One region of the Shewanella baltica genome, then DNA from elsewhere that is predicted to be linked to it. Evidence: predicted binding sites of a transcription regulator. Region 1 holds the regulator's gene; the other holds the start of a gene.
The links. The regulator ArgR, encoded in region 1, controls arginine synthesis, uptake and breakdown. The targets are predictions, from matches to a motif close to ANTGAATANNTATTCANT.
Positions count from the first base shown of each region.

Region 2: argA (amino-acid N-acetyltransferase) is a predicted target of ArgR. The motif match lies at 1,523-1,540, and genes of this name have one in related genera.

Region 1 covers NZ_UGYM01000002.1:377,929-383,985, forward strand. Annotated here, with positions in the region: gene DYH48_RS01700 (Dyp-type peroxidase) at 221-1,156, shown strand; gene DYH48_RS01705 (LysR family transcriptional regulator) at 1,229-2,131, opposite strand; gene DYH48_RS01710 (NAD(P)-dependent oxidoreductase) at 2,238-2,870, shown strand; gene argR (transcriptional regulator ArgR) at 3,011-3,481, opposite strand; gene mdh (malate dehydrogenase) at 3,776-4,711, shown strand; gene DYH48_RS01725 (thiol-disulfide oxidoreductase DCC family protein) at 4,808-5,206, opposite strand; gene folM (dihydromonapterin reductase) at 5,490-6,057, shown strand, end outside.
Region 2 covers NZ_UGYM01000002.1:4,360,313-4,365,058, reverse strand. Annotated here, with positions in the region: gene radC (RadC family protein) at 81-758, shown strand; gene rpmB (50S ribosomal protein L28) at 880-1,116, shown strand; gene rpmG (50S ribosomal protein L33) at 1,123-1,296, shown strand; gene argA (amino-acid N-acetyltransferase) at 1,620-2,939, shown strand; gene DYH48_RS19465 (PH domain-containing protein) at 3,059-3,592, shown strand; gene rarD (EamA family transporter RarD) at 3,615-4,499, opposite strand; gene DYH48_RS19455 (thioesterase family protein) at 4,701-4,746, opposite strand, start outside.

The DNA.
Region 1 (6,057 bases):
GAGGCAGAGTAAGCTTTGCTTCATTTATTCGATTAAACTGATTGACGAGACTTTTACAGTCTCGTCAATTTTTACATTTAGGGATCTTGGGCGCGATAACGCTGCGTAATGAGCATTATCATGATAAACCAGAACAAACTGTGCGTTAGTTAATGTCATTTTCAGGTAAAGTTGCGGATAATATTGCCGAAAATGAATTTAGAAAAAGGGTGATAACCAAATGGATATACAAAATATGCCGCGTGAACAGTTGGGTGTGTGTGCAGAGGGGAACTTACACAGTGTCTATTTGATGTTTAATGCCAATGACAATGTAGAGTCACAATTACGTCCCTGTCTTGCCAACGTTGCGCAGTATATTTATGAGCTGACAGATCAGTATTCTGACAGTGCATTCAATGGTTTTGTAGGGATTGGCGCTAACTATTGGGATAGCCTCTATCCTAATGCGCGTCCTGAAATGCTTAAGCCTTTCCCTGCGATGCAAGTCGGCAGCCGTGAAGCACCGGCAATTGAATATGATTTGTTCGTGCATATCCGCTGCGATCGTTACGATATTCTGCATTTAGTCGCTAATGAAATCAGCCAAATGTTTGAAGATTTAGTGGAACTAGTCGATGAAGAACGGGGTTTTCGATTTATGGATAGCCGCGATTTAACCGGCTTTGTCGATGGCACCGAAAATCCTAAGGGGCGTCACCGTCAAGAAGTCGCTCTGGTTGGTGATGAAGATCCTGAGTTTAGGGGCGGCAGCTATATTCACGTGCAAAAGTATGCCCATAACTTGAGTAAATGGCATAGATTGCCGGTTAAAAAACAAGAAGATATTATCGGTCGCACTAAGCAAGATAATATCGAGTATGAGTCAGAAGATAAGCCACTGACCAGCCATATCAAGCGGGTGAATCTTAAAGATGCGAATGGTCAGTCGATGGAAATCCTGCGCCAGAGCATGCCCTATGGTTCACTAAAAGAGCAGGGATTAATGTTTATCTCTAACTGCCGTACGCCTGAGCATTTTGAAAAAATGCTGCATAGCATGATGTTTGGTGATGGCGAAGGTAACCATGATCACTTGATGCATTTCACCAAGGCGATGACAGGCTCATCCTTCTTTGCCCCCGCATTGGATTTTATGCTGCAATTCGACGAATAAGCTTTCGATATCTGCGCAGATTCAGCATCAATTAACACGCACTTACGCTAACGCCTAAGTGCGTTTTTTATGCTAATGCGCAGGGAGCCATTTTTTGATATCGAGTTGCCATTGCTGGGCAGTGAAATCGATAAAGGCGCGCACCAGATTTTGCTGATAACTGTGGGATAAGTACACCGCCCATAGGGTTTGGCCTGGCGTCGTAAAGTCGGGTAACACTTCTTTGAGCTGGCCGCTGGCAAGGTATTGATTGGCTAAGTCGCATGGCAAGCGCACTATGCCATGTCCCCGCAGCGCCGCACTCACCAATACGCCCATGTCGTTAGCTTTAAGATTGCCTGTGACTTTCACGTGCTCGGCTTGCAGCTCTTTCAGGAAAGGCCAATTTTGTTGCGCCGAGTGTATCAGGCAGTTGTGAGCCAGTAGATCTATGGGCTCGACAAGTGGTGTGTTGCTATCAAGGTAACTCGGCGCAGCGCAGATCACGGCATCTATGGTCATTAAACGGCGGGCAATCAAATTCTCATCGGGCTGCTCGGTGTAGCGCAGCGCCACATCGACTCGCTCATCCACTAATTGGGCAAAACTGTCTGACATCACCAGCTGAATGCTGACCTTAGGGTGAATTTTAATAAAGCGATCGACAACATCAAACAGGCTGTGCTGTCCAAGGCCAATTGGTGTGGCGATACGAATACTGCCCACCAGTTCACTGTTATGGCTGTGGGCGCGGCTTTCCATGGCGGCGACTTCACTTAATATCCGCTGGCAAAATTGCAGCGCTTCTTCGCCTTGCAAAGTCAGGCTGACGCTGCGGGTGGTACGGTGTAGTAAGCGTAAACTCAACCACTGCTCCACTTCTTGAATATGGCGGGACACCTGCAGGCGGCTGAGGTCTAAATGCTCGGCAGCTTTGGTAAAGCTGCCACAGTTTGCCACTTCGACGAAACTGCGTATTGCGGCAATTTTATCCATATTAGTACCTCAAACTGAAACAATCATGCTCATTTATTGATGTTTATCACGGGAACCACTGCAAGTAAACTGGCTTCAATGTAAGTCATCAGAGAGAGTTAACGAAATGAAAATCGCAATTTTAGGTGCAACAGGTTGGATTGGTGGTGCAATTTTAAAAGAAGCATTGAGCCGTGGGCACCAAGTAACAGCGCTAGTGCGTGATCCGAGCAAGTTATCCGCTACTGATGTGGCTGTGCATGCTGTGGATTTAGAGCAGCCATTAGTTGCGCAAACCTTTGCTGGCGTAGATGTTGTCATTGCCGCTGTTGGTGGCCGCGCACAACAAAATCATGACCTAGTGGCGAGTACGGTTCAGCATTTACTGGATGTGCTGCCTAACGCTAAGGTGCCACGTTTATTGTGGGTTGGTGGCGCAGGGAGCTTAGAAGTGGCACCGGGTGTGACTCTGGTTTCTAGCCCAGATTTCCCCGCTGCATATAAAGATGAGGCGTTAGCTCAGGGTGAAGCTTTGCAGGTATTCCGTGCGGCGCAAACTGCAATTAATTGGACCTTTGTGAGCCCCGCCGCTGAGATTTATCCTGGCGAGAGTGAAGGCCCATATCGCCTTGGTGGCGACAGCTTCTTTACCGATGCTAATGGTCGCAGCCGCATTTCTGTTACGGATTACGCTAAAGCCATGTTAGATGAGGCCGAACAGGGCACTCACGCAAATCAGCGCATCAGTGTGGCTTACTGACCTTAGCGTATAAACATCGGTGCGCGCGAGATTGGCTTAAATGTGTAACGTAATCGGGACAATGGCCAAATAATCAGCGCAAGATTGGACAGAAATGCGCACAGATGAAATAGAACAGGTCAGCAAGCTGACCTGTTTTTTTATTCTGCGTAATTGAATAAAGATTTGATGGTTTCTAAGGTATCGGCGATATCTTGGATGCTCGATGGACAAATAAAGATAGTGTCATCACCGGCAATCGTGCCCAAAATGCCTTCTGGTTTACCGATAGAATCCAATAAACGGGCAATCAGCTGCGCGGCACCTGGGCTAGTTCGCACGACAATCATTGCTTGGTTATGATCGACGTCGAGTACCAAATTCTTCAGCGGGCTACCCGCGGTGGGTACGCCTAATTCGGCCGGCAAGCAATACACCATCTCTTGCTTAGCGTTGCGAGTCCGCACTGCGCCGAACTTGCTGAGCATGCGTGATACTTTTGATTGGTTAATATTACCAAAGCCTTCAGCTTGCAAGGCGGTGACGATTTCACTTTGAGAGCCAAAGCGCTCTTCTTTTAAAATCGACTTAAAAATTCTAACAAGGTCATCCTGATTCTTGGTCGTTTGCATAATATTATTATTCGTTATTCAAAAAAACAGGCCCATTTTGAATATTTTTAGAAAAATTGTCAACAAATAACCAGATTGGTTGAATAAAAATTCACTAATCCCCTGTGGTTAAGCGTTTGCTGGGGGCTTAAAAATACCAATTTGAGTAATTGTTCTACATTGCTTCTAACTTATTCCGGAATTCTTTTGTCCCACGACTAAGGGATAATTGAAATTGTTGTGACATTCCAGTAATGTGACGCCAACGTAAATTAGATCCATGTCACACATATCCGAGAAATAACGGAGATAACTATGAAAGTTGCTGTACTTGGTGCTGCTGGTGGTATCGGCCAGGCTCTTGCCCTACTGTTAAAAACTCAACTGCCTGCGGGTTCACATTTGTCTCTATATGATATCGCACCGGTTACTCCGGGTGTTGCGGTTGACTTGAGCCACATCCCTACTGCTGTTGAAATCAAAGGTTTTGCTGGTGAAGATCCAACGCCTGCCCTAGTGGGTGCTGACGTTGTTCTAATTTCTGCTGGTGTTGCGCGTAAGCCTGGTATGGATCGTTCAGATCTGTTCAATATCAATGCTGGTATCGTTCGCAACCTGATCGAAAAAGTAGCGGCAACTTGCCCTACGGCTTTGGTTGGCATTATCACTAACCCAGTCAACACCACTGTCGCTATCGCTGCAGAAGTGATGAAGAAAGCGGGTGTTTATGATAAGAACCGTCTGTTCGGTATCACGACATTAGACGTGATCCGTTCTGAAACCTTCATCGCCGAATTAAAAGGCCTGAATGTTGCTGACGTTAAAGTCAATGTGATCGGCGGCCACAGCGGCGTGACCATTCTGCCATTACTGTCTCAAGTTGAAGGCGTGACTTTCACTGACGAAGAAGTGGCAACGATGACGACTCGTATTCAAAACGCGGGTACAGAAGTGGTTGAAGCTAAAGCCGGTGGCGGTAGCGCGACTCTGTCTATGGGTCAAGCGGCTTGCCGTTTCGGCCTGTCTTTGGTTCGTGGTCTGCAAGGCGAAGCTAACATCGTTGAATGCGCCTATGTTGACGGCGGCAGCGAGCACGCAGAGTTCTTCGCACAACCTGTGCTGTTAGGCAAAAACGGTATTGAAAAAGTACTGCCTTACGGTGAAGTGAGTGCATTCGAAGCTAACGCTCGTGATTCTATGTTAGATACGCTGAAAGGCGATATCAAACTAGGTGTTGATTTCGTTAAATAATCTTTCGGATAATCTTTTTAGATTATGACGAATTAAAAAACGGAGCCATTGAGCTCCGTTTTTTTATGCCTGCGTTTTACACTTTCTAAAGCTCATTCAGCGGCGTTTGGTGGGAATTTGGCAGTTATCGTCGCAGCGGGCTTTGCCAGTCAGTAAATAGGATATTCGGTATCTGTGTTTTGCAAAGCGCAGATAAGTCCAATCGGCCACAGTTTTTATCACGGGCAGGCGTAACAGTTGGATCCAAGCACGTGTGCCTGTCAGTGCCCACGCTTTACAGGTGACATCTAACCCGAGTAACACTTCGCCCTTTGCGGTTTCACCATGGAGAATAGTATTGGCGTAGTCTTTATCGATATGGCTGAAACGTTCACTAAAGTCGGATGCATTTAAATCCTCAAGCGCAATCAAGTTGTTGGGATCGCGCGCTTTCAGTTGACGCATTTCGGCGCTACATAATGGACAGTTACCATCATAAAAAATCCGCAGTTCCATCGGGTCCACCTCTGATGACTTGATCACAATACTTGGTCTAAGCTCTTGGCTTGTGCACTTAAGCTTGGTTTCTTATAACCTATACGCAGATTAAAGGGTTTTAGATCGCAGCTGATTTTAGATCAACGCTGATTTTAAATTGAATCCGCGCCTCATTTGGCTTTTTGTTAGGTTAAATTCAAATGAGTACAGTAACATCTTGGTTATTCATAAGGTTAACTTGATTGCTTGCTTTTAAGTGAACAAGGTAAAGCCTGACAAATAACGACTCAAAAGGATAGGTATGACATCTCCCATCATAATCACAGGCGTGGGTAAACGCATAGGTTACGCCTTAGCCAAACATTTTCTCGCCCAAGGTCAGCAGGTGATTGGTACTTATCGCAGCCATTACGATAGCATTGATGAGCTGAACGCTTTAGGTGCGACTCTGTATCCCTGCGATTTTTATGACGATGGCCAAGTGCAAGCCTTAATTGATGAGTTAACTCAACTGCCTCAAATTCGCGCCATTATTCACAATGCTTCGGACTGGCTGCCTGATCCTGTTCTTACTACGAATGAGCCTTTAAAGAGTAACACTTTTGCGCCGAGCGAAGTGCTGCAGCGGATGATGCAAGTGCATGTGAGCGTGCCCTATCAGTTGAACTTGGCCTTAGAGGCGCAGCTACGTGTCGCTGCTTGCGATGAAATCGGCGGCAGTGATGTGATTCATATTACCGATTACGTGGCAGAGAAGGGCAGTCAGAAGCACATAGCCTATGCCGCCAGTAAAGCCGCGCTGCACAATATGACGCTATCCTTTGCCGCCAAATTTGCGCCCGAGGTGAAAGTGAATTCGATTGCGCCGG
Region 2 (4,746 bases), 4.0 Mb from region 1:
AATTTTAGTGACTCTCCCAGTTCAAAAAATCTCGTCCATACTCAGTAAAGTGAAAATATGTGAGATGACAGGGAGGTCGCATGGGCATTAAAGATTGGCCCGAGGGGGAAGGTCCCAGAGATAAACTGTTACAAAAAGGGGCGGGGCAGCTGTCGGATGCGGAGTTATTGGCGGTATTATTGCGGAACGGTTTGGCGGGATTAAACGCGGTTGATCTTGCAAGGTCGCTTATTAGCGAGTTTGGCGGCCTCAGAAACCTGCTTTGTGCTCCTCGAAATCAGGTGTGTCGACTTCCGGGCGTAGGACCTGTAAAATACGCCCAGCTTCAAGCTGCGGCCGAATTAGCGCGGCGTGTAGCGCAGGAAAATCTGCAAAGAGGTCAAGTTTTAACAAATCCCGATTTAACTCGGGACTATTTAATGAGACAATTGGCAGATCGCTCCTATGAAGTGTTCGCAGTTTTACTGCTGGATAGCCAGCATAGAGTGATTCAATTTGTCGAATTATTCCGCGGTACAATAGACTCAGCCTCAGTGTACCCACGTGAAGTGGTGAGCTTAGTGCTGGAGAAAAAGGCCGCAGCAGTTATAGTTTGTCATAATCATCCGTCTGGTATTGCCGAGCCCAGTCAGGCTGACCGACGAATAACTGAGCGATTAAAAAATGCGTTAGCAACCATAGACGTATCCTTATTGGACCATATGGTTGTAGGTGATCGAGAGATAGTTTCTTTTGCAGAACGAGGCTGGATTAATTAATCTAACACTTGATCTTCACTCTGTGATCGTGTATAAAATGCGCCCTCTTTGTGCCTCGGGCGACGGCCATACGAGGCACATTAATGCTCGAGCGTTAAAATTGTTTTTGGAGAAGATTGACATGTCAAGAGTATGCCAAGTTACTGGCAAGAAGCCGATGGTTGGTAACAACCGTTCGCACGCAAAAAACGCGACCCGTCGTCGTTTTTTACCTAACCTACAAAACCACCGTTTTTGGTTAGAAGAAGAAAAGCGTTTCGTACAGTTACGTGTATCTACTAAAGGTATTCGTCTGATCGACAAAAAAGGTATCGAAGTTGTTGTTGCTGAACTTCGTGCTCGTGGCGAGAAGGTATAATAGATCATGGCTAAAGCTAAAGGTAATCGTGAGAAGATCAAATTAGTTTCTACAGCTAAAACTGGTCACTTCTACACAACTGAAAAAAACAAGCGTAACATGCCTGAAAAAATGGAAATCAAAAAATTTGATCCAGTTATTCGTCAGCACGTTATCTACAAAGAAGCAAAAATCAAGTAATCCTTGGTTACTGTTTCGAGAAAAGCCCCTTATTTAAGGGGCTTTTTTTTGCGCTTTTTTTAGTAGTTAGTCATCAAGTTGAGATAATTGCCTCGCAAACTTAAGCCGCTGAATCATCCCCTGTGAAGTTAAAAAAGTGTGAACACTTGCTGAAAATATAAAATAGTGCAGTTCTAAGCACTTTAAATCATTAAAACTGCGCTTTAGTGAGAATAAATTCTTTATATGTGAATTAAAATGCAATAACATACGCGAAAGTTAGCGATTCATTCCTGGCATGTCATCGTGACGCTGCCAGCTCAAAAATGAGGTGTAAATAACGCGTGCGTACCACTGAACTGGTTGATGGATTTCGTCACTCTGCCCCCTATGTTAATGCTCACAGAGGTAAAACTTTTGTGGTCATGCTGGGTGGTGAAGCTTTGGCTCAGAATCACTTCCGCGCCATCTTAAATGATGTCGCCCTGCTGCACAGTTTAGGGATTAAAGTGGTGTTGGTATATGGCGCTAGGCCGCAGATTGATGCTGCATTAGCCGTCAATGGTATCGAACCTGCCTACCACGAAGGCGTGCGTATTACGGATGAAGACTCGCTCAAAGTGATCAAGCAAGTTGCGGGTGCACTGCAATTTGATATCACAGCGCGTTTATCCATGAGCTTAAGCAATACGCCGATGCAAGGTGCGCAAATTAACTTAGTGAGCGGCAACTTTGTGATTGCCCAGCCATTAGGCGTGGATAACGGCATCGATTTTTGCTTAAGCGGCAGAGTGCGTCGTATCGATGTGCAAGGCTTAAAACGTCAGTTAGATAATCACTGCATCGTGTTGATGGGGCCGATTGCAGCTTCTGTGACCGGTGAAAGCTTTAATTTAACCGCCGAGGAAATCGCGACCCAAGTGGCGATCAAGCTCAAAGCCGACAAGATGATCGGTTTTAGCTCACAGAACGGTATTCTCGATCGCAATGGCGACGTGATTGCCGAATTGATGCCAAACGATGCGCAAAACATCATGAGCAAGCTGGCCGAGCAAGGTTCTGCCTGCGTAGGCACTATGGCTTTTTTGAAAGCCAGTATCGATGCTTGCCGTAATGGCGTACCGCGTTGTCACTTAGTCAGCTACCTCGAAGATGGCGCTTTGCTGCAGGAACTGTTTTCTCGCGAAGGGATAGGCACGCAAATCGTGACTGAGAGTGCCGAGCGTTTACGCTGTGCGTCGATCGCTGATATTGGCGGTGTACTGAACCTTATTCGTCCATTGGAGGAACAAGGCATTCTGGTGCGTCGTAGTCGTGAGCAGCTTGAGATCGAAATCGAACAGTTCATGCTGATTGAGCGTGATGGTTTAGTGATTGGTTGCGCTGCGCTCTATCCTTTTGAAGAGGACAATGCGGGCGAGTTTGCCTGTTTGGTGGTGCATCCCGATTATCGCGATGCCGACAGAGGGAGCTTACTGCTGAAGAACATTATCAATCAGGCCAGAAACCGCGGTTATTCACGCTTGTTTGCGCTGACAACTCGGAGCATTCACTGGTTCCTCGAGCATGGTTTTGTGATTGAAGATGTTGAAGCGCTGCCACAGAAGAAAAAGCAGTTGTATAACTATCAACGTCGTTCAAAAATTCTCGCGCTCGATCTCTAAGCCGTTCTAAATCAATCCACTCAATGCCAGCCTAGTACTCATATTAGCGCTGGCATTTTTGTTGACATAATATGTCTTTGTTGGCAGATTAAGGCTTCACTGCACGGGAGATGCTGCCAATGAGTCCTCAATACTTCGAACTCGCCCCTTTCACCCAGACCTCTATCTTCAGTTTTATCGTCTTATTGCTCGGTTTAGCGGGTATCTTGCTGATGTTATGGCTAAAAAATATGCCAAAGATAGCGAAGTCGGCGAGTTTAGGCATATTGCTGGTGATGATGGGCGGATTTTCATGGGTTTTTTATCAATCCAATAGTGCCGAGTTAGTGTTAACCGATGCTGAACTCACAGTGGATGTGCCCTTCTATAAAGTGCAGTTATCCCGCGCGGATTTATTGCCCGCCGAGGCGCGCATAGTCGATTTGCAGCAAGAGGCAGATTTAACGCCGAGCTTTAAAACCAACGGCATAGGCATGCCAGGGTTTCAATTAGGCTGGTTTAATTTGCAGGGAAAAGGTAGAGCATTTCTGGCGATAACAGATAAATCGCAGTTAGTGTTAGTGCCAACGACTAAAGGCTACAGTTTATTACTGACAGTGCCGCAAGGGAGTGAATTTTTAGCACAGTTACAGAAGTCATCATCACTTCTGTAACTGTGTATCGGCGTGATAATGATCACGCCGCTTTGCGTTTATAGGCCATATCTAAGGTAAAAACGAGCAGCGCGCTCCAGATAAAGCCGAAGGTCACGCCTTTTTCTGCATCGAAGGGCTCATTAAACAGACTCACTGCTAGGATGAACATAATACTTGGGCCGATATATTGGAAAAATCCAAGCATAGACAATGGAATCCGTACCGCCGCCCCTGCAAAACAGAGTAAAGGAATCGTGGTCACTATTCCCGCTGCCATTAACATCAGATTCAGTTGCCAATCGTTTGTCAGCATGCTTGCTGTCGCTGTGTCTAAGGTCGCGACCAGGTAAATTAGCGCGACTGGTAATAACACTGCGGTTTCGACCAATAAGCCAGCCTTAGCATCCACATTGACCTTTTTTCGCAGCAGCGCATAGAAACCAAAGGTGCCCGCGAGTGCCAGTGAGACAATTGGAATAGAGCCAAAAGAGATTAATTGGATCAACACACCAGCACTGGCGAGTGCGACCGCAAACCATTGCAGCTTACGTAACCTTTCGCCTAGAAATAACATACCAAGCAAGACGTTGAGCAGAGGGTTAATAAAGTAACCTAGGCTGGCATCGAGCATGTGATCGTTATTCACCGCCCAGATAAATAGCAGCCAGTTTCCCGCGATCAGTATGGAAGTAATGGTGAGAACCATCAGCTGTTTAGGTTGTTTAAACAGTAAGCGTAAGCGTGAGAACCCGCCGATAAACTGCATGATGATCAGCATAAACACGAATGACCAAATCACCCGATGGAGCAAAATTTCGGTGGCGGAGACATGATTGAGTAATTTGAAATATAAAGGCGCAAAACCCCACATGCAGTAAGCACTGACGGCGAGTAGGATCCCTTTGCGGTATTCAAGATCTTGCATGAGACATCTTCGAAGGACAACAAGACGGCGATTGTAGGTGTGTCTGACCGCTGACTCAAGGGCATCGCCGCGTTCTTTTGGTTACAGAATATCTCGATAAGAGATTGAATGGCCGATCAACGCCAGTAAACATCTTACTAATCAAGATGTTTACTGGCTTTGAACTTTAAGACGGTAAATGAGTGTTCTGCGGTGAAGCGGCTAGCCCACCATATAAGTGCCTGTCCCAAAAGCGATATGTGTGCCT